One region of the Paenibacillus riograndensis SBR5 genome, then DNA from elsewhere that is predicted to be linked to it. Evidence: riboswitches for the same ligand, from Rfam matches in the RefSeq annotation. Region 1 holds a riboswitch; each other region holds the start of a gene.
The links. A riboswitch is a leader RNA that binds a small molecule or an ion and turns the genes downstream of it on or off. The one in region 1 is predicted to bind thiamine pyrophosphate.

Region 1 (9,849 bases):
GTGCATATGGGCATGATCATCCCCCCGCAGATCATAGCGGGCTACGCCATCCCCAAAATTCATCTTCTCTACAATATGAAGCTCACACAGCAATTCCAGGGTACGATATACTGTTGCAAGTCCAAGATGCGGATAGCTGTTCTTCACCAGCATGTAGACCTCTTCCACGCTCAAATGATCCTTCTCATTATCTAGCAGAACTCTGACGATAGCCTCGCGCTGTGGCGTTAATTTATAATGATGCGCAGCAAACTGCTGACTGATATTAGCAATCGGGTTCACGTGTAGTCTCCCACCTTTCCGGAAGCGCAATCTGAGATTAATTAGTAATTGTTACGATATAAGCATAACAAAAATATCCACCAAAGAAAAGAGCCTGACAACATTATAACATTCCGTACCGGTAATCAGCACTAGAGGAAATATCCTTACCGCATTGCTGTTTCAAAAATCAATGTAAGGGTTAAACTTTCATAGATATTAAATTTAATTGCCTGCAACCTTTCCATATTCTGAGTCGTCTGAGGTGTTGAACAAGGCTAAGCAGCCTGAATCCTACAGACAAAGGTGGAAATACAATGAACTTCAAAAAAAGCGCTTTTGCAGCGGTGACCAGCGTATCGCTTCTTACTTTTTCACTTGCCGGACCCATCTTTGCCGCAGACAGCAGCTTTAAGGATATCAACAACGTAACCGGCAAAGACAAAATTAATTCCCTGAAGGAGCAAGGATTGATCAAAGGCATCTCCGACACCCAGTTCCTGCCCGGCTCCAAAGTAACAACGGCTCAAGGAGTCCAGTTTATCGCTGGAGGTCTTCAACTGAGCCTGGCGGCTATCGACTTCAACAAGGCTCCACTCGCCAGCAGCACCTTCACCAAGGTGAAAGACAATGCCTGGTACGCGGAAGCTTTCGTCAACGCCCATTACAACGGGATCGAAATCGCTGCGGATATTGATCCCTCGAAGCCAATGACCAAGGAATTATTCACCAACCTGCTGGTTCAGGGCATAGAAAAGGTTGGCAATCTGCCGATGATCAATATTGTCCCTGCAGATATCGCCGACGCTGACGCCTTGGAGCCTTCTTTCCAGGGCAGCATCCAGCGCTCGCTGAAATACAACATCAACACACTGGATGCAAACGGCAAATTCAATCCGAAAAAAGAAATCACCCGCGCCGAAGCAGCCGTCATGCTCTACAACGCACTGGATTACCTGAAATCCAAAACAAATACCGCGCCACAGAGCTAGACGAGGCTCTGCAGTCCACCCCCCTCCCCTGGGTATGGACTGACGAATTGGTAGTTCAAAAAGGCAGTTCCGGATTTTCCGGACTGCCTTTTTGGTGTCATATTGAACAAAAGTACTGATACATTTACTCTGCCTGGCCAGATTAAATTTCCTCACCGCTAAGCCGGTTCAGGAACTGCAGTGCGCGCGGATGGGTTGTATGCTCCAGCACCTGTTCCGGTCTGCCCTGCTCCAGAATTACACCGCCATCCATCAAAATGATCTGATCCGCCACATCCGCAGCGAATTTCATCTCATGGGTGACGATGACCATCGTCATGCCTTCAGCCGCAAGCTGCTTGATTACCTTGAGCACCTCGCCTACCAGCTCGGGATCAAGCGCCGAGGTAGGCTCGTCGAACAGCAGCACCTCCGGCTCCACGGCCATTGCCCGCGCTATGGCTACGCGCTGCTGCTGGCCGCCGGATAATTGATGCGGATAGGCATCCGCCTTGTCCGCAAGGCCAACCTTCGTAAGCAGCTCGATGGCCCGCTTGCGAGCCTCTTCCTTGGTGCGTTTTTGGACGGTAACCTGGCCCTCCATCACATTGCCCAAAGCGGTCATATGCGGAAACAGGTTGTACGACTGGAAGACCATCCCGGTCCGCTGGCGCAGGGCCAGCACGGAACGCTGCGGGATTTTGCCTCCCGCCGTGAATTCCAGCTTCATATCGCCCAGGGTCAGGCTCCCCCTGTCCGGCTGTTCCAGAAGATTGAAGCAGCGCAGCAGGGTTGTTTTGCCGGAGCCTGAAGGACCGATAATAACCAGTACCTTGCCGTGCTCCACGGTAAGATCGACACCCTTCAGCACCTGGAGGGGACCAAAGGATTTATGCAAGTCACGGATTTCAATCATAGGTGCTCCTCCTTATCTTGCCGAGTAACGGTCAAGCCGCTTCTCCAGGTAATTTTGCAGAACCGACAGCACGGAACAGAACAGCAGGTAGAACAAAGCGGCTTCACAATAGAGCAGCAGCGGTTCATAGGTGGTCGCCGTTATCTGTTGGGCTGTTTTGAAAATTTCCACATAAGTGATAGTCGCGGCAAGCGAGGTGTCTTTGACCAGGCTGATAAAAGAATTCGACAAAGGCGGAACCGAAACACGCGCTGCCTGGGGGAGAATGACTCTCCGCAGCGCTTGGCCCCGGGTCATGCCTACGGAGAACGCAGCTTCCCACTGGCCCTTATGTATGGACAGAATTGCAGCCCGCACAATCTCGGAGGAATAAGCCCCCACACTGAGCGTGAACCCGATGGTCGCAGCTATAAACGGATCAAGGATAATCCCCACCGCCGGCAGCCCGAAGAAAATAATAAACAATTGTACAAGCAACGGCGTTCCCCGGATAATCCAGACGTAGAAGCGGGCGATCAGCCTCGGCAAAGTCCAGGGCGAAAGCCGGATAAGTGCGGTAAAAATAGCCAGCAGCAGACCCAGAATAAAAGAGACTACTGCGAGCGGAATGGTAAAAGCCACCCCGGCTTTGAGCAGGGGCAGCAAGGAATCGAGGAAAATTTGTATTTTACGGTCATCCATTGATCAGACATCCTTTTCGGACTTCGGGCGGCCGGAGCCGCCAGGTCCATCCGTTATTATTTGGAAACGTCAGCACCGAAATATTTCTCGGAAATTTTCAGGTACGTGCCGTCACTTTTCATAGCTGCCAATGCTTCGCTTACTGCCGCTACCAGCTCATCGTTGCCCTTAAGGAAGACAGCGGCGCTCTGGGAACCCTCGGCGATTTCGTCGACAACCTTAATTTTAACATCCGGCTTCTGCTTCTTCAGATCCAGGTAGGACAGCCCGTCATTCACGGTTGCATCAATCCGGCCGGAGGTCAACAGGTCAATCGCCTGGTTGAAGCCGTCGGTGACCACAATCTCTGCCCCGTTCTCACGCGCGATATCGGACAGGTTGCTGGTAAGGGACTGGCCGGCTTTTTTGCCTTTCAGATCCGCAAAGGTCTTGATGTCTTCATTCTTCTCACCAACGATCAATACCGCCTTGGAGACAATGTACGGATCGGAGAAATCATATTTCACCTTACGCTCATCCGTAATCGAAACTTCATTGAAAATGACATCAAAGCGCTTGGCATCCATCCCGGCAAAAATGCCGTCCCATTGGGTTTCGAAAAATTCCGGCTTCACTCCCAGCCGCTTAGCCACCTCTTCAGCGATCTCCACATCAAATCCGGTAAGCTTGCCCGAGGCATCATGGAAAGTAAACGGTGCATAAGTGCCCTCGGTTCCAATACGCAGCTTGCCGCTTGCTTTGATCGCTTCCAGGCTGTTCTGTTCAGCGGGCGCTGAAGCCTCTGCAGTCGGAGCGGCCGATGATTCGGCTGCTGTATTGTTTCCTGCCGCATTATTGGTATTATTGCCGCAAGCCGCTACCAGTACCACCGTTAGCAGCATCAGGATAGTCAGACTAAGTTTTTTCATAAAAGTTAACCCCTCTCATCATCTCTGTATATACCGGCTGTCTGCCGGCAAGTTGAATAGTAACACCGGCATGTCAGCGGAGTCAAGGACTTTTCCGATAATATACATCGGAATTATAATGTAAACGTTTTAATGGTGACTGCCCAGCGGATTCATGCACCGGATTGTGTTAGTTTGCCCAAAAACCTGCAAAATCCGCACGACGAGCTTCCTTCTCGGTCTACTGGGCTGCTGCGGACAAGAACTTCCCCCGAAACTCATAGATTCTAATCTTTCGAAAAAACCCCGTTAACACCTATCCGGTGAACGGGGTTCTTATTTAAGAAAATCATCCGTGCATGATTTCAGGCTGCACCTTGGTCTTAGAACTGTCTTTGCCGCCCCTGCTTCCTCTCCGCAGCAGCAGACCCAGCACAGCACCTCCCAGTGCTACGAAGATCATAATGTGAAAAGTGTCATCAAACCCTTTGACAAGTACAGTATGTGCAGCTAGCTTTAACGCATCCGGAGAAGCATTCGCCGCATTCTTCCCGGCCGCAGCTGCAGCTTCCTGCATTTCCGCCGCGCGCGCTGCCGCTCTTGAGGTCAGAATAGTGACCAGTGTCGATACCGCCAAAGCGTTGATTACCTGCTGCATCGAGTTGGTCAGAGAAGTAACCCGGTTGACCAGGTGGCTAGGCGCCTTATTTAAAAGATGCGTATTCATAGGCATCACCATCATCCCCATGCCCGCACCGCACATAAACAGAGGCAGGATCAGGTCTTTGCCCTGTGTGGCAAGATCTACATGCGAATATTGGAACAAGGCGCCTGAGACAAGGCTAAGGCCGCAAACCACCAGCCAGCGCACACCGATCCTGTCGAACAGAATCCCGGCAATGGGCATCATAAGTCCGGATGCAATGGCTTGGGGCAGCATCGTCAGTCCGGTATCAAAAGCTCCGAAGCCGCGGGCCTGCTGGAGAAATTGCGGAAGCAGAAACAATGCGCCGTATAAGCCGAACTGGGCAATCCATTGTACAAGAATGCCTGTGCTGAAATCGATGGAGCGCAGAATCCGCAGTTCCAGCAGCGGTGTCTCTGAGCGAAACTCCGCAATGACAAAAGCGATCAAGGCCAGCATACCCACGGATAACCCGATCAATGTTTTGTCCGAGGTCCAGCTGTCCGCACCTTGGCTAACCCCGTATGACAGGGAGGCAAAGGCCAGAGGCCCTAGAATCATCCCAAGCTTATCCATTCCAGGCACTTGGCTGCGCACCGATTGGGGCAGCTTCCGGGAACCGATCAGCAGACAGATGATACCGATGGGAATATTAATGAGGAAAATCCAGCGCCAGGAATGATACTCCACGAGCCAACCGGACAGTACAGGGCCGATGGCAGGAGCAAACAGCACAGGAATACCCATGATCCCCATAACTACGCCAACCTTGCTCTTGGGAGCCAGCTTATATACGTAAGCCATCCCAACGGGAAGCACACAGCCTCCCCCCAGTCCCTGCAGCACACGGAATGCGATCAGCCATTCCGCACGGCTAGGGGTGGCACAGAGGATGGAGCCGATGGTGAATACAATAACTGCGGTCAGAAAAACAGTTTTGGCTCCAAAGCGGTCAGACAGCCAGCCGGACAACGGGATCACTGAGGCCTGAGCCAGCATATATCCGGTCACAACCCATTGCAGTGTATTTAGCTCTGTATGAAAATCCTTGACCAGTGTGGACAATGCTACATTCATCGCCGTGCTGTCCAGCACCACCATGAACACACCGGCAATAATCGCCAGCAGCGGAACCAGAATGCTTAACAGACGAAAATCCGCATCCGACTTCAATTCTTGCTCCATCTTCTATCTCCTCCTAAATTGAACCGCGCCGGTATGTGTACATTGACCTTTGCGCAGCTTTTTCTATATAATAAATGATGCCAACGGACAATTGTCCGTCATTGCATTTTCAGTTTACGGACAATTGTCCGCACTGTCAATTACATTTTCATATTTTCTGTAATATAGATGCTGCATATCTGAAAGGAGCCTGTCATGAATTCAAATGAACCAGACAGAAGTCCAACTACAAAACCAGCAAAAGAACATCCGGGAGCTTCCAGGGACTATCAGGACCCTTATATCCAGCGGATTCTTGAGGCTGCAGAGGCGCTGTTTGAAGAAAACGGCCTGGAACCGGTCAGCATGTACGGTATCGCCAAGAGGGCGGGGATCGGCCAGGGTTCACTGTACCGCAGATTCACGGATAAAGGCGAAATCTGCTCCGCCCTGCTCTCAACCAGCTCCGAGCGTTTTCTTTCCCGTCTTGAACAGGAGCTGCAAGCCACCACGGGAGCTTCCAACTCACTGGAGGACCTGCAGAGCAGTATTGAGCAGGTCGTTGATTTCATTGACCAGCATGCCGAGCTGCTGCAGATGATCAAGTCCGAGTTCACCGGCAAAAAACAGCTCACTCAGTTTGAGCATCCGATTTTCCGGCGTCTGAACGAAGTGATGACCCAGCGCCTCCGGCGGGCAGCGGATGATGGTTTGCTGATTGCAGTTGATCCGCAATTTGCCGCTACCGCCCTGATTGCCGTACTAAGTCCTGATCTCTACCTCTACCAACAGAAGCTGCACAACTCTACCAAAGAGGAAATCTCCCGGGGGGTCCTCGCGCTGTTCGTCACTGGAATCCAGCGAGCCTGACCTTCCTGAGCGTTGATCCTTTGACAACACGGCTGAATATGCTATATTAATTAGCAATTGCGAATTCAATATTGACCTGCTATTTCACTAGGGGAGTCTGCCGACTGAGATGAAGCGTGAAGCTTCGGACCCTTGGAACCTGATCTGGATCATACCAGCGGAGGGAAGTGGAACAGAAACGATCAGCGGTGCCGCTATACGTCTACTGCCTGAACCTTTCAGACCCATTTGTCTCCACTCGGAGACAGATGGGTCTTTATTGTGTTGCCGCGCAAATGAAAGGAGGCTTAGCTCATACGAATATGATCTCAATGACGGATCTGTCCTATTCTTTCGGCACATCTCCAGAAACTCCGGTATTCAGCGGCCTGTCAATGGATGTGCGCCAAGGGGAATTCATTTCTCTGGTCGGTGCCAGCGGCTGCGGTAAAAGCACGCTGTTTAAAATCATTGCCGGATTGCTTCAGCAGACCGGCGGTGAGCTCAATATTCCCGGAACGATATCCGCCGATCCTTCCTCTCGTTTGGGCCGGGTTGCCTATATGCCCCAGCAGGATCTTTTGCTGCCCTGGAGAACCGTGCTCGACAACTGCCTGCTGCCCTGGGAGCTGAACAGAACAGGCAGCAAAACGGAAGCTGTAAGGAGTATCCGCAATATGCTGGAGCGTTTTGGCCTGGCAGGTACAGAGCAGCGTTATCCGCACGAGCTGTCCGGCGGAATGCGCCAGCGGACCGCTATGCTGCGGACACTGGCTGCCGGCCATAAGCTCATGCTTTTGGATGAGCCCTTTGGAGCACTGGATGCCATCACCAAACGCGGGCTTCACCGCTGGCTGCTGGAGCTGTGGGGCAGTCTGGAGCAGACCGTGCTGTTCATCACCCACGATCTGGAGGAGGCGCTCCTGCTCAGCGACCGGATCTATCTGATGTCCGGCGGCGCTGGCGGCGGTGTTCAGGAATTCCCGGTAGATCTTCCGCGCCCCAGACATTACCGCTTGAACTATGACCCTCATTTTGTTGCTTTACGGGCGGATTTGGAACGGAGGCTGTATGAGACGTACATATCTTAGAACATTTTTACGCGAATATGGCCCCTTCGCCCTGCTGGTGCTGCTGACTCTTGCCGCCTGGGAATGCGCCGCCCGGTTGAAGCTTGTCCCTGCCTTCATTCTTCCGGCCCCTACGGCCATATGGAAGGCTATGCTGGATCAGAGGCTGCTGCTCTTTGGAGAACATTTGCCCGCTACACTGCAGGAGGTGCTGCTGGGTTTTGCGCTGTCCGTGTGCTGCGGTGTGCTGCTGGGTACCGGAATGCATATGTTCTCTCCACTGGAGAAAGCGCTGTACCCCTTGCTGGTTATCAGCCAGACGATTCCGCTGATCGCGCTCTCCCCTATTTTTATTATGTGGTTTGGCTATACGTTGTGGAGCAAGGTGGCTGTGGTCTTTCTGACCGCTTTTTTTCCGGTTGTCATCGGCACTTATGACGGTTTGCACAAAAGAGGTGCGGTGTACAAAGAGCTGCTGCTTACACTAGGTGCGAACCGCTGGCAGATTCTGCGGAAAACCCAGATCCCCCCTGCATTGCCCTCGCTGTTTTCGGGACTCAAGCTCTCTATTGTCTACTGTGTGATTGGCGCTACAATCGGGGAATGGCTGGGCGGCAGCCGGGGACTCGGGTATTTCAGCCGCCGGATGGCGGGCAATCTGCAAAGTGCAGAGATGTTCGCCGCTGTGTTTCTTTTATCGGCACTCGGTATCGTTCTGTTCCTAAGTATTAAGCTGCTCGAAAACATTATTTTGCAGAAAAGAGGCATTCATCGATGAACATCTTTCCTTCAGAACATCCCGTTAGTAAAAGAAAGCGCCCCTTGCTCTCCCTGTCGCTGCTTCTATCTCTTGCCCTTGCGGTAAGCGGCTGTGGAGGGGACAACCATGCTGCTCCCGCCAGCTCGGCTTCAGCAGGGAACGTTGACCAGCCCCACAAGCTGACAATTATGCTCGACTGGTATCCGAATGCCGTCCACTCCTTCCTGTACGCTGCGCAGCAGAAGGGCTATTTCGAAGATGAAGGTCTGGCTGTGGATATCCAGATGCCCGCGGACAGCAATGATGCCCTGAAGCTGGTAGCCGCCGGCAAAGTCGATCTAGCCTTAAGCTACCAGCCGCAGGTGCTGATGGCCCGGGGGGAGCAGATTCCGGTGAAGTCCGTCGCCGCCATCGTCCGGCATCCGCTGAACCATCTGATGGTACCGGCGGACAGCGGGATCAAAAGCCCGAAAGAGCTGGCAGGCAAAAATGCCGGATACTCTTCGATTCCCCTGTACGAAGCCATGCTGAAAACAATGGTCAAAAGCGATGGCGGCGATCCGTCGGCAGTGAGGCTGACCGATGTGGGTTTTGATCTGATTCCGGCCATTTCGGCCGGGCGGGTAGACGGAATTATCGGCGGATTCATTAATCATGAGCAGCTGATTCTGGAGAAGGAAGGGCATCCGGTCATTTCGCTGAACCCTACGGATTACGGCGTTCCCGACTACTACGAGCTGGTTCTGGTGGCAAGCGATCTGGGCTTGCAGAATGCTGAAGGCTACATCGGGAAGTTCATGGCGGCGGCACGTAAAGGGCAGCAATTTGTGGCAGAGCACCCGCAGGAGGCGCTGGACCTTCTGATGGCCCATGAGGATGCTACCGCCCCCCTTGACAAAGATATCGAAACCAAAAGCCTGAAGCTTCTGCTTCCCTTGATGGATGCCGGGGATGAGCCGTTTGGCTATCAGGACCCAGCCTCATGGGAGAAGGTTAAGTCCTGGCTGAATGAGAACGGACTGCTGCATGGCCGGGTCACGACGCAGGACGCTTTTATGAATTTGTGAGATGTGCTGCATTTTTATACAATGGATTGCCTTAAGATTAGCCATTTACTTTTGAGGAGGAATCATCATGTCTTTCTTAACCAAAGTGCGGGAAAACAATCCGCTGGTGCATAACATTACTAATATTGTAGTCGCGAATTTCAGCGCTAACGGGCTGCTGGCGCTGGGGGCTTCGCCTTTTATGGCTGACGCGCATGAAGAAGTAGCAGATATCGCCGCCATGTCGGGTGCTGTTGTGCTGAATATCGGCACATTAAATGATTACGCCATTGAATCGATGCTGCTGGCAGGCAAGGCTGCGAACCGCCATAACGTACCGGTCGTGCTTGACCCCGTGGGTGCAGGAGCCACTGCTTACCGCACCGAAGTTACCCATAAGCTGGTCAGCCAGATGCAGATTACCGCGCTGCGCGGCAATGTCGCTGAAGTGGCCCATGTCGTCGGCGAGCGCTGGAGCATCAAAGGCGTGGATGCCGGAGCCGGTGACGGTGATGTGGTTGCTCTGGCTGTACAAGCCGCGCTGAAGCTGAAGTGTGTT
Region 2 (9,849 bases), 3.5 Mb from region 1:
ATCGAAGCAATCTCCAGATGGTAGGAAGACCCTTCCGGATTGTTGACCGAACCTCCAGCCATAAATGCCCCGCGCAGATAAGCGCGCTTGCAGCAGTTCTTGCCGATAATCTCCGGATCGATCCCATCGGTGAAGATGAAGCCCTCGGAGACGATCCGCAAGTCCTTGAGAATCTCCTGGACACGGCTTGGAATTCGGACGATATAGACATTATTCTTCTTCAAACGCATTTTTTTACGCACGAGCAGCTCGATATGGACCTGGTAATATTTCTTAAGTAAAGAATATACCCGCCTTGCAATCGCGGCGTTCTCCGTCGAAATGTCGAGAACTACCTTTTTGCTTGAAAGCTGCACGGAACCGTTCATCCGGATCAGCGCGGACATCTCCGCTTTCTCGCAGCAAGGCTGGCTCTCCACCATCGTCAGCTCTTTTTTGGTAAGGGCCGCAAAAGACAAGGGGCTCACCTCTTTCATGTTCCTAAATAAACTTATCTGGAAGTCCAGTCCTGCACAAGCTGGTAAATATGATGACTGAGCTTATCTGTATCATGCCTCAGATAGGTCTTGAATAATACCAGCTTGTCAGCAATAACCTTATACCCGTTGCCATCCACGATCTCACGGTCAAGCTGTACCGGACGGGCACCCTTTTCCGCATACTTGACCTGCACCTGCTCGGGAATTTCCCCGTCGTTCACGATCACATAATCGAATAAATGCAATCCAACATGATCATAAACAGCCTGAAGATGGTCGCTGACGGTATAGTTGTCCGTTTCGCCGGGCTGGGTCATCACGTTGCAGACAAAAATTTTGATCGCATCCGAGGCTACAATGGCCTCCGCCAGCTTAGGTACAAGCAGATTGGGCAGGATGCTCGTATACAGGCTGCCCGGACCGCACAGGATGGCGTCGGCATTGCGGATCGCCTCCAGGGCCTCCGGCAGCGGCTCAACATCCTCCGGCTCCAGGAAGACCCGTTTGATGACACCGCCGGCTTCCGGAATTTTGGACTCGCCGGTGATAATGGAGCCGTCAGCCATCTCGGCATGCAGCACTACGGCTTCACCGGCAGCAGGCAGCACCCGGCCGCGCACGGCGAATAACCGGCTAAGCTCCCGGACTGCAGTAACAAAATCGCCGGAAATATCCGTAAGCGCCGCCAGAATCAGATTCCCCAGGCTGTGCCCGGCTAACCCTTCACCACTGCTGAAGCGGTATCTCATGATCTGGGCCATGAGCGGTTCTACATCAGCCATTGCTGTCAGTACATTGCGGATATCGCCGGGGGGCGGCATTTGCAGTTCACTGCGCAGTATGCCGGAACTTCCCCCGTCATCCGCCACAGTCACTATCGCTGTAATATCAAGCGGCTTTTCCTTCAAACCGCGAAGCATAACAGACAACCCCGTACCCCCACCCATGACGACGATACGCGGACGCTGTCCTTGTTCTTCAGCCACTATTGATCCCTTCTCTCTTAATGCCGATCACGCTCGGAATCCCGGTGGCTGACCGCTACCGCTTCCGTCTCGCTAACCCCCAGCATCTTGCCCAGATATTCTGATATCGCCACAGAGCGGTGTTTGCCGCCTGTGCAGCCAATGCCGATAATAATCTGGGACTTGCCTTCTTTCCGGTATTGCGGAATCAGGAAGTGAAGCATATCCAGCAGTTTGGTCAGAAATACCTGTGTTTCCGGCCATTTCATTACATAATCGTATACCTCGCTGTCCTGGCCCGTCTTAGGCCGCAGCTGATCCACATAATGCGGATTAGGCAAAAAGCGAACATCAAACACGAGGTCTGCGTCGATCGGAATCCCGTATTTGAAGCCAAACGAGGTAATGTTGACAGAAAGGGTGCTTTTGCCCAAATGGGAAAAACGTGAGACGATCCTTTCCTTCAGCTGAACCGGCTTCATGCTGCTGGTATCCAAACACAGGGTAGCTGAATTCTTCAGCTCCTCCAGCATTTGGCGTTCCAGACGGATGCCGTCAAGCGGCATGCCTTTGGGTGCCAGCGGATGATGCCGCCGGCTCTCCTTGTAGCGCTGTACCAGTACGGAATCCGTTGCATCCAGGAACAGAATTTCGAAGCCGATCGTAGACTCATCCTTGATATAGGATAGCGATTCCGACAAAGCTGTGAAAAACTCTCTGCCGCGCAAATCGATAACAAGCGCCACCTTGGCAATTTTCCCTTTCGACTGCTCTATCAGCTCGGCGAACTTGGGAATCAGCACCGGCGGCAAATTATCCACACAGAAGAATCCGAGATCCTCCAGGCTCTGCACAGCAATTGTCTTGCCTGCACCTGACATGCCCGTAATAATAATCAGGGTGGCTCCACCGGGCGGTGATTGTTCCAATTCGGTCATCGAAGCGCCCCCTCCCTATCCATAGTATATGAATAATTCCAGCTGCTTAAGAACGCAGCAAAAGACCTGCGGCACCGATAATACCCGCATCATTTCCCAGCTCGGCAGGCACGATTGTCACACCGGTCTGCAGCGGGGCCGGAGCCAGCTTGGCGAACACGCGGCGGACCTCGTCAAAGAGAATGTCTCCGGCTTTGGAGACACCGCCGCCGACGATAAACACTTCGGGATTCAGCACCGCTGCAACAGCAGCCATGGATTTGCCCAGATAGAACGCAGCACGGTTCACAATCCGCAGAGCCACTTCGTCTCCGGCCTTAGCCGCATCAAATACCTCTTTGGCTGCAATCTTCTCTACCATGGACAGCGAGGTGCGGTCGCCGCGGCTTACAGCATCATTAGCCATGCGGATAATACCCGTAGCAGAGGAAACCGTTTCCAGGCAGCCCATATTGCCGCAGCCGCATTGAATAGCTTCCAGGTCAGGCACTACAGAAATATGCCCTAGCTCGCCGGCAAGTCCTGCAAACCCTTGATACACCTTGCCGTTAATAATAATTCCGCCGCCGACACCGGTGCCCAGCGTGTAGCACACGCAGTTCTCCACACCGCGTCCCGCGCCGCTCCAGGCCTCGCCCAGCGCAGCCACATTGGCGTCATTGTCTATTTTGACTGGCTTGTTCAAACGACCTTCCAGAATGGATCGGATCGGCACATCTCTAAAACCTATGTTAGGCGCAAGGATGATAATTCCTTCACGAATATTCGTAAACCCGGCCAGGCCCGCTCCTACACCGGCAAGCTGATCCCAAGAGTACGGGGAGTCCTCCACAATCTGACGCACATACTTTTCGATATTATCGATGACGGCATCGACGCCATCCGCAGTCCCCGTAGGCCCCTCATAGGTATGCAGCAGGTTCCCTTCGGCATTGCAGATTCCAACCTTAATCGTGGTTCCACCTAAGTCAACGCCAACGTAGATACTTTCAGACATGTAACAAGCCACCTTTTTCTATGCTAAAATAGTTAATCCTACGTACCCACTATAATAGAAGGTACCCCTGCGGTCAAGGAAAGGCGGCACACCCGGCCATATAAGGCGGCTGGTATTTTTTATGCAAAAAGAAACGGCTTGGCCGTCCTCCAAAAGAGGCGGCTTCCGTTTCTCCAGACGTTTGAACTATGCGCTATTCCGACAAAATCCGTTTTTGCCCCTCCAGTGCGCGGATCGGCGCGATATTCTGGGTGAATTCAAGCGTGCCCATGTATTTTCCCGCTTCATCACGGACAGCGAAATAACGGATGTAGATAAATTTATCTTTGATGGCAATCCAGAAATCCTCAGCATCCTTGCGGCCTGCCTTGAAATCGGCCAATAGCTTTTCTACCACGTGCACGCTTTGCGGCGGATGGCAGTTCTGCACCGTGCGTCCAATGACCGCCTTGGTGCGGGCAAAAATACGCTCTTTACCATGCGAGAAGTAGCGGACTACGTCATTTTCGTCAATAAACGTCAGGTCGACCGGCAAATGGTTCAGCACTGTTTCCAGCTGATGCAGCGACAACAGACCCGTTTCGAAGCGGATAAAGCCCTGAGGAGCCACTCCTCCCTCCTGCGCTGGCGCTGCAGCGCCTTCCGGTTCCGGGGCACGCTCAGGAATCCATTCCTGCTCGGGCGCAGCCAGGCAGAAGCCAATTTCATCGCTTTCGCGGGCGATTTTGACCCATTCATCCTCAGTCAGTTTGTCGAGCGCCATCGGCAGCAGGATGTTTTCTTCCTTAAAAATCATTTCATTTACTTCCTGAATAATGTTCGCCAGCAGAGCACCAAGCTCCTCGGCTTCCCCGTTGTAAGAACTGAGCGCGGCTTTGGCCTGCTTAATCATGCTGCGGATACCGTCATCCACTCCCCACATCACCTTGGTGGGACCATAGATGCCGTATTTCTCAAGATAGGGAAACAGCAGATTCTCTTTGCGGCTGTAGTGCTTGTCGAGATCGAGCAGCAGGCTCAGATCCTCCAGCAGCTTGAACCTCATCTCTTCCGTGCCGCTTCTTAGGAATTTATCGGTATGAAGCTGGAGGCGGAAGTTCACAAGACGTTCAATCTCGCGGTTCTCCAGCTTGAAGGTGTGTACGGGATGCCCCGGCTGTTCCTCCGGTTTATTGGACCGGTGAATCTCCTGGATCGACCCTTTGAAAATGGCCGTGTGCACAGAGCACAGGCGCTGCACCTCCTCTACAGGAATCCCCTCTTCCGTCATCAGTGAATGCTCCATAGCCGAAATTTCCGCTACCGTAACATCGCCTACCGCTTCTGCAAAACGCGCCTTGACTTCCTCCACACTTTTTCCGGCATGCAGCTCCTTGATAATTTCCCTAAGCATGGCTTGGCGGCGTGTCTGCTCGGGAACATCCACTTCCCGGTTGTTAATCAGTTCGCTCATTGTACTCTCTCCTTTATTCACATAATCTCGAAGCCATGGCGTTCAAAAGCTTGCCGGACGATTTCGCGATTCATTTTCTTCATTGTGATTCCTTTGGACAGGGTCATGAACCGGCCTGCCGTCTGCAGCATGCCTGGCTTGGTGATATCGCGGAACCCCAGCTCCACCATAATATCTACGACCTCCGGATAACGGCTGACCAGCTCAAATATGGACTCATCCATGTTAAGGCCTTTGCTCATTGCGCTCTCCTCCTGCAGCTTAACCTCGGGCTAATTGATAACCTTTCTCAACACCAGCTTAGCATAGGGCACAGAGGCGGATTGTGATTGCAATCACAAATTCATAAACTTAATAACACTGACCAAATGATTGAATTGCCACGTGGATACGGAATGACATGTATATAGAAAAAAGCTGTCCCCTCCGCATGTTATAGCGTCGGAAACAGCCTCTTGGAAAGGTTGCTGCAGGTTATAGCATTCTGCTCAGCCTGGACGAATTGCGGATATCGTGCGAGATCCGCATGCTGCAAAATTTGGGGCCGCACATCGAGCAGAAATGCGCTGTTTTGGCGCCTTCCGCCGGAAGCGTCTCATCATGGTACTCCAGCGCGCGTTCCGGGTCCAGCGACAAGTGGAACTGGTCTCGCCACCGGAACTCGAACCGCGCCTTGGAGAGTGCGTTGTCCCGATCCTGCGCGCCCGGATGCCCCTTGGCCAAGTCAGCGGCATGTGCAGCGATTTTGTAAGTAATGACACCTTCGCGCACATCGTTCTTGTTCGGCAGGCCCAGATGCTCCTTCGGGGTAACGTAGCAGAGCATCGCTGTCCCGAACCAGCCGATCATTGCCGCACCGATTGCCGATGTAATATGGTCATAGCCGGGGGCAATATCCGTGGTCAGCGGACCGAGTGTGTAAAAAGGCGCTTCCCGGCAAAGCTCCAGCTGCTTATCCATATTCTCCTTGATCCTGTGCATCGGCACATGGCCTGGACCTTCCACCATCACCTGAACGTCATGCTTCCAGGCCAGCGCCGTCAGCTCCCCCAGCGTCTCCAGTTCAGCAAACTGGGCCTCATCATTGGCATCGGCGATGGAGCCCGGGCGGAGTCCGTCTCCCAGGGAAAAGGCGACATCATAAGTTTTCATAATCTCGCAAATCTCCTCAAAATGCGTATATAAAAAGTTCTCCTGATCATGGGCAAGGCACCAGGCCGCCATAATGGAACCCCCCCGTGAGACAATTCCCGTCATTCTGCCGGCCGTAAGGGGAATATAGCGCTTCAGCACCCCGGCATGAATGGTGAAGTAATCCACACCTTGCTCCGCCTGTTCAATGAGCGTGTCGCGGTACAGCTCCCAGGTCAAATCCTCAGCGATTCCTTTTACCTTCTCCAGCGCCTGGTAGATGGGCACTGTACCGATTGGAACCGGCGAGTTGCGGATAATCCATTCGCGGGTGGCATGGATTTTTGCACCGGTGGAGAGGTCCATAATCGTGTCGGCCCCCCAGCGTGTTGCCCACCTCATCTTCTCCACTTCTTCATCGATAGATGAAGATACGGCAGAATTTCCAATGTTCGCATTGATCTTGACCAGGAAATTACGCCCGATGATCATCGGCTCACTCTCGGGATGGTTGAGATTGGACGGGATAATCGCCCGGCCTGCCGCGACCTCGTCCCTTACGAATTCAGGCCGGGTGTTCTCACGGATGGCGATATACTCCATCTCCGGTGTAATGATCCCCTGCCGCGCATAGTGCAGCTGGGTGACATTGCGGCCCTCACGCGCTCTTAACGGACGCCGCTTCAAGCCGGAATAGCCTTCTTCCGGCAACCCGTCCACAGTTCTTCCGTTATCCCCGGGCTGCACGGCTCTCCCGGCGTATTCTTCTGAATCTCCGCGTTCCGCAATCCAGCATAACCGGTGCGGCGGAAGCCCCTTGCGGATATCGGTCTCTTGTCCGTCGTCCGTATAAATCCCGCTGGTATCATAGACACGCAGCGGCGCATTGTCCGAATCTCCCGCCACGCCCTCAGTCCGGCTGAGACAGATTTCACGCATCGGCACTTGAATATCCGGGCGTGAGCCCTCTACATACACCTTGCGGCTCGCGGGGAATCCTGAAAGGTTAACCTCTTCCTTCTTTACTGAATCTGACATTCTTATCTCCTCCTCTATGCCCTATGAGCAATGTGCAGATAAGATAATCACGCAGCAAGCCGAAACGGCTGCACCGTCCTTGCATAAGGAAGTTACCGTTTCAGCGAGAATTAAAAGGATAATTTATAGCGCAGAGCCTATAAATTCTTATAATTCAAAAAGCCGCTCCACCTGGAGCGGCTTTATTCAGGAACAGCCAAAGAAGGCTGCGCTAAAAAAGGTCCGACTCCACTTTCCTACGCTGGTATGATCCAGATCAGGTTCAAGGGTCCGGGAATCAGTTATCCCGTCTCAGCCTATTCAGGCTCCCCTAGTGGGTATCTTATCTAATTAAATACAATTTACATGGATTGGTATTTTGTGTCAATGAAATTTTTTGCTGACTGAGCGCCTCCGTTACTTATCCAGCGTTTCGCTCCAGTCATGCACCATCGAGCCTTCCAGATATTTCTCGGCATCCATGGCGGCCATGCAGCCGGTCCCGGCAGCCGAGATCGCCTGGCGGTAACGGGTGTCCTGCACATCGCCGCAAGCAAACACGCCCGGAATGTTGGTTTCTGTTGTACCCGGATTCACCACGATATAGCCGTTAGCATCGGTAGTGATCTGCCCGCCCAGGAAGGCCGTGTTCGGTGTATGGCCGATAGCGACAAATACGCCATCCGCTTCCACAAGCTCTTCAGCCCCCGTCTCATTGTTGCGGACCTTCAGTCCCTTCACCCCGGTATCCCCGATGGCGACTTCAAGCGGCGTGCGGTTCAGTGCCCAGGCCACCTTGCTGTTCTCCCGCACGCGGTCTTGCATGATCTTCGAAGCGCGCAGCTCCGAACGGCGGTGGACCAGGGTCACGCTGGAAGCGAACCGCGTCAGGAAGCTTGCTTCCTCCATGGCGGAGTCGCCGCCGCCAACCACTACAATCTTTTTGCCGCGGAAGAAGAACCCGTCGCAAGTAGCGCAGGTGCTGACCCCGCGTCCGACATTGTCCTGCTCTCCGGGGATGCCCAGGTACCTCGCCGAAGCCCCGGTCGAAATAATTACGGTCTCTGCTTCCAGCACACCCAAGCCATCCACGGTTATCTTGAACGGGCGCTGTGAGAAGTCCACAGCCTCCACCCAGCCATTCTTAAATTGAGCCCCAAAGCGCTCTGCCTGCTTGCGCATGTTATCCATCAGATCCGGACCCAGGATGCCGTCAGGAAAACCAGGGAAGTTCTCTACCTCTGTCGTTGTAGTCAATTGTCCTCCCGGCTGCAGGCCTTCAATAACAAGGGGGCTGAGATTGGCACGTGCCAGGTAAATCGCGGCAGTCAGTCCTGCCGGGCCTGTTCCGATTACAATGGTTTTGTACATGAGTATATCCTCCTTAGGGTCAGATATTTTCCGTAAAAGGCGGCAAAACGTCGCCTGCCGCCCCGTCCTGCGGGAACCCGCATACTTGATGAATACGCCGCGCGTACCGGCTTACCATGGAAACCGAAACGCTGTAGCACTGGGCAGCCTCACGATAGGTAAGCGGATAGCCGTGCAGCTTGGCGGTTAAATATTCCAGAGCCGCACACCAGCCGGCAGTATGCCTAAACAAGGGGACATCCGGGTAGAGACGGCTGATGAACTGCTTCCAGAGGAGCTCGGCATCCTTCTTCAGAACGGCATCATAACGCCGGTCCATCACGGCAGCTGTCTGGTCAATAACCCGCTGCCAGTCCTCTTTCCATTCCGGCAGTCCCTTATACCCTGGCACAGCCGGTTCCTGAACGGCATTCTGGATCGCGCTCTCCTCAGGCCTGCCCCCGATCAGCCGCTGCAGGCCGAGAAGCGCACTCTCCTGAAGCGGCTCCTGCCCCCCGGCTCCCTTAAGCACCTCGGACAGTTCATCGTCCCCGATCCAGCGGAGCGCCTCTGTCACCTGAAGCTTCGTACTTGCATCGCCGTAACGCAGCGCCCAGAAGAACGAAGCGCGCAGCAGCGGATTATTCCGCACCTCTTCCGAGAAGCTGTCCATGTTGTTCTTCCACTGCTTGAGCTGCTCCTGAAAAGGCAGCTGATAATTATAGCTTACCGGAGGCAGCGGCCGGCCCTCGGCCTGTGCCAGCTGTAGCTGGGACAGGAAAAACTTCGGTACTGCCGACTCAGGGTCCAGCTTCGCGGCCATCTGCCAGCAGCGTACCGCCTCGCTCACAAATCCGCTGTTGCTTGCCGCCGCCGCGCAGTAATGGTACAAGCTGGCATCACCACCGACCTCTTCATCCTTCAACAGGCGGCGGAAGTGTCCGTAGGCCGTTCTGTGCTTGCCCAGAATCCCCATCGTTGTAGCCATTTTGAATACATGCTCCTGGTGAAAAGGCACTGTGGCTTCCAGCATGCCCACCAGCCCCGCCAGCTGCTCCCGGTCGCCCGCATACTGCAGGAAAATAGCCATGTTGCATAGTGCATGGAGATTGCCCGGGTCTTGCGCAAGCACTTCGTCAAGGCATTCCTTGGCTTTGGCAAAGCGGCCCATGTAGAAATAGGCAAGAGCCAGATTGTTATGCGCCGCGAGGAAATCGGGGATGTTCTGCACAATTTCTTCAAGCAGCGTGACTGCTTGCGGAAACTTTCCTTCCTCGAGCAGGCTGCGTGCTCTGTCGTGCTCCACTACACCTTCCCGGCTGCGGATCCGGACCAGCGGAGCCGGACGGTTCAGCTCATATTGCAGCAGCTCCATCAGTTCTTCAGACTCGGCTATGAACTCTCCGTTCGCATCCTCCTGAAGATAGGTGACCAGACTGCGCTCGGCCTCTTCAAAGCTTTCCATATTTGCATAGTTATTAGCCATATAGAAGTGGCATTCCGTCATAGAGGGGTCAAC
Region 3 (9,849 bases), 770 kb from region 1:
CAATGGTGGTGAGTGCGAGACCGGAGCGGGTGGCGCGGTCCTCCAGGGCGCGTCCTTTGGCTACTGCCCGGCGCACATCGCCCGGCAGATTGGTGGAGGTTTCAACAATCAGATCATAAACGCTGTCTTCAAAATGCTGCATCTTCAGTCCAGCTCCTCTCCATGCGTTTGTGGTTGTCCAAACTCTGTTACAATTAACTTTATCATAACATATTAAACCACGCATGAAAGGGGTTACTTTAAAATTGAATTACCATTTTTCAGCCTATTTGTACCGGCTCCAGTATATCCAGCGCTGGAGCCTGATGCGCAGCACCGCACCGGAGAACGTGGCGCAGCACTCGTTCCAGGTAGCCCTGCTGTCGCATATGCTCTGCTCCATCGGCAACGTCCATTTTGCCCGTTCGCTGAACGCCGACCGGGCGGCTGCAATGGCGCTGTTCCATGACGCCACCGAAGTCTTCACCGGCGATATCGCTACGCCGGTCAAGCACAACAACCCGCGCCTCCTGTCCAGCTTCCGCGACATGGAACGGATCGCCGCCGAGCGGCTTATAGGGATGATTCCGCCGGAGCTATCCTCCGTCTATGCGCCGCTCCTGCAGCCGCAGGACAGCCCCTCCGGCTCCGAAGATGCCCGTTTGCTGCGTTATGTCAAAGCGGCCGACCATCTCGACGCTTATTTGAAATGCGTCTGGGAGGTCGCCGCAGGCAACCGCGAATTTGCCGCCGCGAAAGTGCAGACCGCCGCGAAGCTGCGCGGGCTTGAGATGCCGGAAATGGAATATTTTCTGGCTCATATGGCCCCCGGCTTCGAGCTGTCCCTGGACGAGCTGTCTGCCGGAGCAGGCGGCGGACAGGCCCTGGAGGACGAAGGCACCCCGTGATGAGTAGTGGACAAGCTGCGCGTTAATGATCCTCCCTTTACGCTTGCAGCCCCAGCAGATCCCAATCCTTGAAGACCGGCTGCAGGCCGTTTGCCTGAAGCATGTCCGTAATTTCTTCTACACTCCGTTCATCCGAAATTTCGAACTGCGGAGTTCCGCCATCTTGGGTGTGTCCTCCCACTTCAGTGGAGACGCCTGCAGACATTTTGGTGATGCCCAGGTGGATCAGATGATTACGCAGCGGGGCAGGCTCCCGGGTAGACAAAGTAATGCCGGAACGGGGCAGAAACAGGCGGTAGGCCAAAATAATCTGCACCAGCGCCCGGTCCGTAACATCGCTATCCGGGTTGAACTCCCCCAAATACGGCCGGAAACGCGGGGCGGACAAGCCGATTTCACATTCCGGATACTTGTCCTGCAGATACCTCGCATGCATCGCGGTCATGAACGCCTCCTGCCGCCAGTCATACATCCCAAGGAGCGCACCGATGTTAACAGCGCGGAAGCCGGCCTGACAGCCCCGTTCAGGGGCATCCAGACGGTTGCGGAAGACCCTTTTGGGGCCTTTTACATGCAGCTTCCGGTACGTTTCCTGATGATAAACCTCCTGATACAGGGTCAAACCGTCCACTCCCGCTTCCCTAAGCTCCCGGTATTCCGCAGTGGACAGCGGATTCACCTCAATACTTACCGAAGGGAAGTACTCGTGCAGAATTTCTACGCATTCCTTCACATAAGAAGCCGGGCTCGCACTGCGCGATTCTCCGGTCAGCACCAGAAGATGGCGCAGGCCTGTGGAGGCGATCGCGATCGCCTCTTGTCTGACCTCCTCAGGCGTCAATCTTTTTCGCGGAAAATCATATATGGAGCTGAAGCTGCAATAGGTGCAGTGATTCACACAAAAATCAGCCAGATACATCGGTGTGAACAGCTGCATCACATGCCCGAAATGCGTACGGGTCAGCCGCTGCGCACGCCGGGCTATCTCCTCCAGACATGGCTCCGCAGCCGGGGACAGCAGGGCCAGCAGGTCGCTTTCATCCAGGCGGTCCTTGCATAGTGCCCGCTTCACATCCTCTACCTGGAACTGCTGCCACAGGCTCTCGTAAGGAAGCTGCTCCAGACGGGTCAATGATTCATAAAAACTCATGGTTCTCCCTCCTTTCAGTTAGGCTTAGAATCACTTCAGAAATCCGGTCAAAGGCGAAGAGGCGACCGCATTCTCTTCCACCGGACCGAGTCCAGCCAAATAGGCCTTGCGGCCCGAAGACACTGCTTCACGGAAGGCTTCAGCCATCAGCAGCGGATCACGGGCGGTAGCGATAGCCGTATTGAGCAGCACAGCGGCGGCCCCCAGCTCCATCGCTTCCGCCGCTTCGGACGGACGGCCGATACCGGCGTCAACAATAACCGGAAGATCCACCTCCGAGATGAGAATGCGGAGCAGCTCTTTGGTCCGCAGGCCGCGGTTCGAGCCGATAGGTGAGCCGAGCGGCATAATTGCGGCTGCTCCAGCCTCTTTCATCCGAATTGCAGCGGAGAGGTCCGGGCTCATATACGGCAGCACCACAAAACCTTCGGCGGCCAGTATCTCCGTAGCCCGGATGGTCTCCAGATTATCCGGCAAAAGATATTTCTGATCGTTAATGACCTCGATCTTGACCCAGTTGCCAAGGCCTGCGGCTCTGGCCAGCCGGGCGATCCGCACCGCTTCCCCGGCGGTGCGCGCCCCTGACGTGTTAGGCAGCAGGGTCATATGGGGAGGAATATGGCTGACAATATTGTCGCGGCTCTCGGGATCTACGCGGCGAAGGGCAACCGTGATCACCTGTGAGCCTGAAGACGCAACCACCTCGGGAATCAGCGTATTCCGGCTGTATTTGCCGGTGCCGATGAACAGCCGGCTTGATAATGTGATGCCGCCAATCACTAATGGATCTAACATAAACTCGCCTCCTGGTATGGAATAGGATAATAACTGCCGGGTTTGCTGAATGAAGAGCTCCACGGGACTGAAACATTCCCATTAGCCCGCACCCGAAAACCCGCTTCAGCCCCCGCCTACAAAATGCACCAGCTCCAGCCGGTCCCCTTCGCTGAACGATGTCCCGGCGTAATGCTCCCTGTTCACAATTTCCCCATTGCGCTCCACGATCACAAGCCGTCCGCTCCATTCGGGCCGGCTGAGCAGATCCGCTACCGTCCGGCAGTCTTCCGCTATCTCCAGGGCTTTGCCATTGATGATCAGATTCATGCCTTCTCACCTCCTTTGCGTTATGACATCCAGAGCGGCCCGAACCGGATGAGACTGACTCCCGCTTCAAGCCTCCCGGACCGCCAACCGGTAAGCACGCGCGGCGGCCACAGGGTCTTCCGTACTGCAAATGCCGGACATGACCGCAATCCCGGCTGCGCCCTGCCGGATCACCTGAGCGGCATTGCCCGGCTCTATGCCGCCGATGGCAATCAGCGGCATACGGCTGCGGCGCACCGCTTCCGCCAGCAGCCCCAAACCGCGCTCCTGCTGACCGGGTTTGCAGGCGGTAGGAAAAACATGGCCGAACAGGCCGTAGTCGGCCCCATGCCGGCCCGCTTCCGCAGCTTCCGCCGCGGAATGCACCGACCTTCCCAGCCGCAGGCCGGGAGCGGCGGCGCGGGCCGAGGCCGGCGGCAGGCTGTTCCAGGCCAGTTGAACAGCGCCTGCACCGGCGGCCAGCGCAACATCCAGCCGGTCATTGATGACCAGGCTGGAAGCGGGAACCCCCGCAAGCAGCAGCTGCTTCGCCATGTCCAGCAGCTCCAGGGCGGGCCGGTGCTTTTCCCGGAGGTGGATGTAGTCCACGAGCGGATATACAGCCGCTGCTAGATTAATGAACCTTCCCGGCTCCAGCTTCCCGTCCGAGATCAAATGAATCTCCGCCACAGCTTCACCTTCTTTTCGCTATATTCTTGGAGCAGGCCGGACACACAAAAAAACCGCCCCCGATAGGAGGCAGTCATAAATTTGTACAGGAATACGGGCGTATATGGATACAACCCCGCTGCAGTTCATTCATTCTCCGCTTTCCTACGCTGGTTTTAACCAGATCAGGTTCAAAGGGTCCGAACGGAACGTTCGTCTCAGCCTTGCGGCACCCCTAGGGACAATTCCAATATTCAGTTGCTGACGTGGTTCATATTAACATATAATTCCTCGGAAAAGCTATCCCTTTTGCCGAAAAACTGCTTCCCTGGCACTTGGCATGTGCAGCAAAAAGAGCGGGCCGCGAGGGCACGCTCTTTTTGCTGCTGTATTTTTAAGCAAGCCTGGTTTACACATCGGCTCTTAGCCGTTGACAATTTCCCCGCCATTGACATGCATTACCTGCCCGCTGACATAGGATGAATCCTCCGAAGCCAGGTAGACATAGGCTGGAGCCAGCTCTTCCGGCTGTCCCGGACGTTTCATCGGCTGTGTGCCGCCGAACTCGCTGACCTTTTTGGCATCAAACGTAGATGGAATCAGCGGTGTCCAGATCGGGCCCGGAGCTACGGCATTGACACGGATGCCTTTTTCCGCCAGATTCATCGACAGCGAGCGGGTGAAGCTGAGAATTGCGCCTTTGGTCGACGAATAGTCCAGCAGCTGCGGGCTGCCCCGGTAGGCTGTGATCGATGTCGTGTTGATGATCGTAGACCCTTTCTTCAAATGCGGCATGGCGGCTTTGGTCAAATAGAACATGGAAAAAATATTGGTGCGGAACGTCCGCTCCAGCTGCTCCGAGGTGATATCCTCAATCTTGTCCTGCGGATGCTGCTCGGCGGCGTTGTTGATCAGAATGTCGAGTTTGCCCAGGCCTTCCACTGTTTTGTTGATCAGATCCTGGCAGAACGCTTCTACCCCGATGTCACCGGCTACCAGAATACACTTCCGGCCCTCCTGCTCGACCTGGCGTTTCGTTTCTTCGGCATCGGCATGCTCATTCAGATAGGAAATGACCACATCCGCACCTTCTTTGGCAAAATGAACGGCAACCGCGCGCCCAATGCCGCTGTCGCCTCCCGTAATGAGCGCCGCCTTGCCCAGCAGCTTGCCTGCCGCTTTATAGCTTGAGGTTTCAAATTCCGGGCGCGGCTTCATCTCGCTCTCAATTCCGGGCTGCCGGTCCTGCACCTGAGGTGGCAAAGTTTTTGTGGATTGCTTGTTGTCTGGCATGATCCATTCTCCTTTCGCTGTGCAACTTTTTTGGGAAGTAACCACATCGTATTAGGATGGCTTCTGCGTCATCAATTATACAATCGCTTTACGTTATGTTACTTACCACACTTCCAGGTGATCCAAACAATTTCCAGAACAAAACGGCTTCGCCGTCCTTACAAGGATGGTACCCGTTTGAGCGAGAAATAGAAGGATTAGAGCGTGTACATATATACAAAATCACCTTGGCGGGTAAATAAGGGTCCTGAAGGTTACGAAACCCGCATTTGTTGTATATCATGCAGGATTTTCGTCCATTTGGTGAAGCCGCGCTCATATTGTTGTACAATTCACAAGATTTTTGTCCGTTTAGCGTACTTAGGACACAGATTGTTGTATAACGTACAAGATGTTAGCCCATTCGGCCTGTTTAAATCACACTTTGTTGTATTCCGTGCAGGATTTTCAAGGGTTAACACCTTAGGGAAACCCTTTATGTGTCCTCCGTCAATTCCAAGTGGAAAAAGGGCAACTAATTTGCCCGATTACCCTGTTCTCCCGCAGGTTAAGTGGAAAAAGGGTAACTAATTTAGCACATTTCGCCCTTTCTAAGGAAATTCGGCCCAATTAAGCTCCCTTTTTCCACTTCAATCTCACAATTGTGGATTTCCAAGAGAAATAAGTTCCCTTTTTCCAACTAGCACTGTTCATCTACTTCTTGGCCAATGTTAGTTGGAAAAAGGTAATCGAATTCGGCTGATTTCCACCCGTTTATGGGTGAGTTTGCTGCCCCCCTACTTATCCCCAGTTTTATACACACCTTATCCACGACTTAAAAAATCATAATTTCCTAAACAACAAGTAGAAACGGCTACGCCGTCCTTATTAGGACGGTACCCGTTTCAGCGAGAAATAGAAGGATAATTTATAGCGTGAAACATATAAATTCTTATATTTGAACAAAATCACCCTGGCGGGTGAATAACAACACGGGGCTTCCCGGCCACAGGGATTCCCCACCGCTCCCAAATCAACGGGGGCATGCTGAAGACGAATCGCCCAATTCCTTCGGGATCTATCCTCTGCCGTTACGGACAGGAAAGCCGTTATTGAAAGAAGATTCGTTTATTCCGCAGGACTACGGACTGAGGTACCCTTATTTGTCCCTTTCCCCTTTATTCCAGGCTCCATCGAACGATATAACGGCTCCTCTGTCCGTATCCGCTGAAAAAGCAAGATTTTGGGCAAAATAAGGGCTCCTCTGTCCGCTTCAGTCAGCGGATGGAGCCCCACCCTTCTGCAATCGCTTATATTCTGTGAGGCCGCCAAGATATATCCACATTTTTTTACACTGTATAATTTCCTATACAACAAAAAAAGGCCCCCGCAGCCGCAGCCGCCAGAGCCATTTTACGAGATTTCAACTTAGATGATATGTCTGTACACCATAAAAAACATCATCACGATCAGCACAACCATCAGCAGCAGGCTCAGGGTGCGCAGCTTCGCGGTATGGCCGGATACATCGCGGTTCTCACGCATTCCGGCAGCTGCCAGACGCAGCGGCTTGCCCATGATGCCGCCCAGTGCGAACATCGCCAGCAGGAGAACTACAACCACAACCATCCAGGCTACGGTATAATCCCCTTGTGATATCATATAGCCCCCTGTCAGCAGTTGGATGACCAGACCATACTGGGCGAACCGGTTAAATCCGCCGATAGCGCTTAACGTTCCCTCTTTGGCTGAAGCAGAGAGCTTGGCCGTACCGCTCAGAATAAACGGCAGCACCAGATAGAAGCCGAGCGCCAAGGTCCCGATCATATGTAAGAAAAAGAAAATCCGATCCATGATTAGCCTCCTCATTTTTCGCTGTGATATAAGTTACATTCTTATTATACCCAACCACATAGCTTATGAAAAGAAAGCCCTCATTTCTTGAATGGAAATGAGGGCTTGCGTCCGTATGGACCTAGATAGTAACCACTGAAGTTACTGAACGTACTGAATCTGCAGACTTATCGAGAGCCGCCTTTTCTTCCGCTGTCAGCTCCAGCTCGAAGATCTTTTCAATCCCTTCAGCACCCAGCAGAGCCGGGATGCCCATGAACAGACCGTCGTACCCGTATTCTCCTTCGAGGAGGGCGATGACAGGAAGTATCCGCTTCTTATCCTTCAGAACCGCTTCGGTCATCTGCACGAGAGATGCTGCAGGGGCATAGTAAGCACTGCCGTTGCCAAGGAGGCTGACAATCTCACCGCCGCCTACCCGCGTACGCTGCACAATCTCCGCAATCCGCTCTGCCGGAATCAGTGTTTCGATGGGAATGCCGCCGACACTGGAATACCGCACCAGCGGAACCATGTCGTCCCCATGGCCGCCCAGAACAAAGCCGCGCACATCCTCCACCGAAACGTTAAGCTCCTCGGCGATAAAAGTACAGTAACGCGCGGTGTCCAGCACTCCGGATTGGCCGATGACCCGGTTTTTGGGAAAGCCCAGCGTTTTGAAGGCCACGTAAGTCATGGCATCTACCGGATTGCTCAGGATGATGACAATGGATTCAGGCGCCACACGCTTCACATTCTCGCACACCGATTTTACAATGCCCGCATTCGTGTTGACCAGATCATCGCGGCTCATTCCCGGCTTGCGCGCAATCCCCGCGGTGATGATGACAATATCCGAATCCGCCGCATCTTCGTAGCTGGAGGTACCCGTAATCCGGGCATCAAACTTCAGTACCGGACCGGCCTCCAGCATATCCAGCACCTTGCCTTTGGTCGGGTTCTCCAGCTGGGGAATATCCAGAAGCACCACATCGCCAAGCTCCTTTTGGGCAAGCATTAACGCCGTGGTGGAGCCGGTAAAACCGGCGCCTACGACTGTAATTTTATTACGTTTGATAGCCACGTTTATCCTCCTAAGAGTTTAGTGAGCATATCCAGCCTTGACACAGCTTCGGCAAACTGACTTCGCAGCATAAGCTGAGGATGGTTGGTCTTATAGATGACTGATGATTTCGTCAGCAAAGGCCGAGCATTTCAGCTCTGTTGCGCCTTCCATCTGGCGGGCGAAATCATAAGTAACAGTCTTATTGTTGATGGCCGTGCTCATGCCTTTGTAGATCAGGTCTGCCGCTTCCTGCCAGCCCAGATGCTCAAGCAGCATTACGCCGGACAGGATCACCGAACCCGGATTGACTACGTCTTTGTCGGCATATTTCGGTGCAGTGCCGTGTGTAGCCTCAAAAATAGCGTGTCCTGTAACATAGTTAATATTCGCTCCAGGCGCAATGCCGATCCCGCCGATTTGTGCAGCAAGCGCGTCGGACAGATAGTCCCCGTTCAGGTTGAGCGTGGCGATCACATCAAAATCGGTTGGACGGGTCAACACCTGCTGGAGGGCGATATCCGCAATCGCATCCTTGATGATGATTTTGCCGGATGCTTCCGCTTCCTTCTGGGCAGCATTTGCAGCCGCCTCGCCGCTCTTCTCCTTGATGGCATCATACTGGTTCCAGGTGAAGACCTTGTCGCCGAATTCCTGCTCCGCCACTTCATAACCCCAGTTCTTAAATGCGCCTTCAGTGAACTTCATGATGTTGCCCTTGTGCACCAGCGTCACACTCTTGCGGCCATGCTTGATTGCATATTCCACCGCAGAGCGCACCAGGCGCTTCGAGCCTTCCGAGGATACCGGCTTGATGCCGATCCCGGAAGTTTCCGGGAAACGGATTTTGTTCACGCCCAGCTCGTTCTGCAGGAATTCGATAACCTTTTTCACTTCTGCGGAGCCTTCCTTGTACTCGATGCCGGCATAGATGTCCTCTGTATTTTCACGGAAAATCACCATGTCCACCAGCTCGGGATGCTTCACCGGAGAAGGCACACCATCGAAATAGCGTACCGGACGCAGGCAGACATACAGATCCAGCTCCTGGCGCAGCGCCACGTTCAGGGAACGGATACCGCCGCCGATTGGCGTAGTCAGCGGCCCCTTGATAGCTACAATATACTCACGGATTGCTTCCAGCGTATCGTTCGGCAGCCATTCACCATATGTATTGAAGGCTTTCTCACCGGCAAATACTTCGTACCAGGCAATCTGCTTCTTGCCGCCGTAGGCTTTGGCTACTGCAGCATCCAGTACCCGTTTGGAGGCTTTCCAAATGTCGCGGCCTGTACCGTCACCCTCGATGAACGGGATGATCGGATGATCCGGAACGAGCAGCTTGCCGTCTTCGATTGTAATTTGTTCGCCTTCTGTCGGCAGATCGTATTTTTCCAGTTTCAACATTAGTGGGTAGTCCTCCTAAAAGTTTTGTGAGCCTATGCTCCCTTGTTTCGTCTTCGCACAACGCTGCCTTGGAAGCATAGACTTTAGTTTGGTTTATATTTCATTCTACTAAAGGGGTGCAGCGGCCCGCAAGGGGCCGCCTTATCTCTCGTCCACCGGAACGTACTTTTGTTCGGACATGCCTGTGTATTCCGCACGCGGGCGGATGATGCGGTTGTCCTCATACTGCTCCAGAATATGTGCAGTCCATCCGGAGGTACGGCTGATGGCAAAAATCGGCGTGAACAGCTCCCGCTCAATGCCAAGCTGCGTATAGACCGAGGCCGAATAAAAGTCCACGTTAGGCTTGAGGCCTTTCTTTGAAGTAATCAGCTCCTCGACTTTGACCGACATATCGTAGAGCGCAGTGTCATTCTTCATTAATCCCAGCTCGTGGGACATTTTCATCAGGTGCTTGGCGCGCGGATCGCCATTTTTGTAGACAC

Region 2: it holds a riboswitch for thiamine pyrophosphate, as region 1 does, so the genes downstream of both, thiC (phosphomethylpyrimidine synthase ThiC) here and PRIO_RS15095 (ABC transporter ATP-binding protein) in region 1, are expected to answer to the same signal.
Region 3: it holds a riboswitch for thiamine pyrophosphate, as region 1 does, so the genes downstream of both, PRIO_RS11590 (thiamine phosphate synthase) here and PRIO_RS15095 (ABC transporter ATP-binding protein) in region 1, are expected to answer to the same signal.

What each region holds. Positions count from the first base shown of each region.
Region 1 covers NZ_LN831776.1:3,634,451-3,644,299, reverse strand. Annotated here, with positions in the region: gene PRIO_RS15130 (Fur family transcriptional regulator) at 1-282, opposite strand, end outside; gene PRIO_RS15125 (S-layer homology domain-containing protein) at 579-1,253, shown strand; gene PRIO_RS15120 (amino acid ABC transporter ATP-binding protein) at 1,396-2,148, opposite strand; gene PRIO_RS15115 (amino acid ABC transporter permease) at 2,161-2,829, opposite strand; gene PRIO_RS15110 (amino acid ABC transporter substrate-binding protein) at 2,886-3,737, opposite strand; gene PRIO_RS15105 (DHA2 family efflux MFS transporter permease subunit) at 4,066-5,586, opposite strand; gene PRIO_RS15100 (TetR/AcrR family transcriptional regulator) at 5,782-6,435, shown strand; TPP riboswitch at 6,515-6,618, shown strand; gene PRIO_RS15095 (ABC transporter ATP-binding protein) at 6,711-7,505, shown strand; gene PRIO_RS15090 (ABC transporter permease) at 7,486-8,262, shown strand; gene PRIO_RS15085 (ABC transporter substrate-binding protein) at 8,259-9,311, shown strand; gene thiM (hydroxyethylthiazole kinase) at 9,379-9,849, shown strand, end outside.
Region 2 covers NZ_LN831776.1:168,590-178,438, reverse strand. Annotated here, with positions in the region: gene whiA (DNA-binding protein WhiA) at 1-458, opposite strand, end outside; gene PRIO_RS00855 (gluconeogenesis factor YvcK family protein) at 491-1,426, opposite strand; gene rapZ (RNase adapter RapZ) at 1,483-2,382, opposite strand; gene PRIO_RS00845 (ROK family glucokinase) at 2,429-3,379, opposite strand; gene PRIO_RS00840 (DUF438 domain-containing protein) at 3,573-4,832, opposite strand; gene PRIO_RS00835 (DUF1858 domain-containing protein) at 4,850-5,074, opposite strand; gene thiC (phosphomethylpyrimidine synthase ThiC) at 5,307-7,001, opposite strand; TPP riboswitch at 7,218-7,323, opposite strand; gene trxB (thioredoxin-disulfide reductase) at 7,398-8,351, opposite strand; gene PRIO_RS00820 (tetratricopeptide repeat protein) at 8,371-9,849, opposite strand, start outside.
Region 3 covers NZ_LN831776.1:2,863,833-2,873,681, reverse strand. Annotated here, with positions in the region: gene PRIO_RS11615 (fumarate hydratase) at 1-142, opposite strand, end outside; gene yfbR (5'-deoxynucleotidase) at 246-887, shown strand; gene thiH (2-iminoacetate synthase ThiH) at 925-2,037, opposite strand; gene PRIO_RS11600 (thiazole synthase) at 2,068-2,832, opposite strand; gene thiS (sulfur carrier protein ThiS) at 2,938-3,141, opposite strand; gene PRIO_RS11590 (thiamine phosphate synthase) at 3,208-3,810, opposite strand; TPP riboswitch at 3,935-4,036, opposite strand; gene PRIO_RS11585 (SDR family oxidoreductase) at 4,213-5,082, opposite strand; gene PRIO_RS11580 (hypothetical protein) at 6,490-6,915, opposite strand; gene mdh (malate dehydrogenase) at 7,037-7,978, opposite strand; gene icd (NADP-dependent isocitrate dehydrogenase) at 8,069-9,364, opposite strand; gene citZ (citrate synthase) at 9,506-9,849, opposite strand, start outside.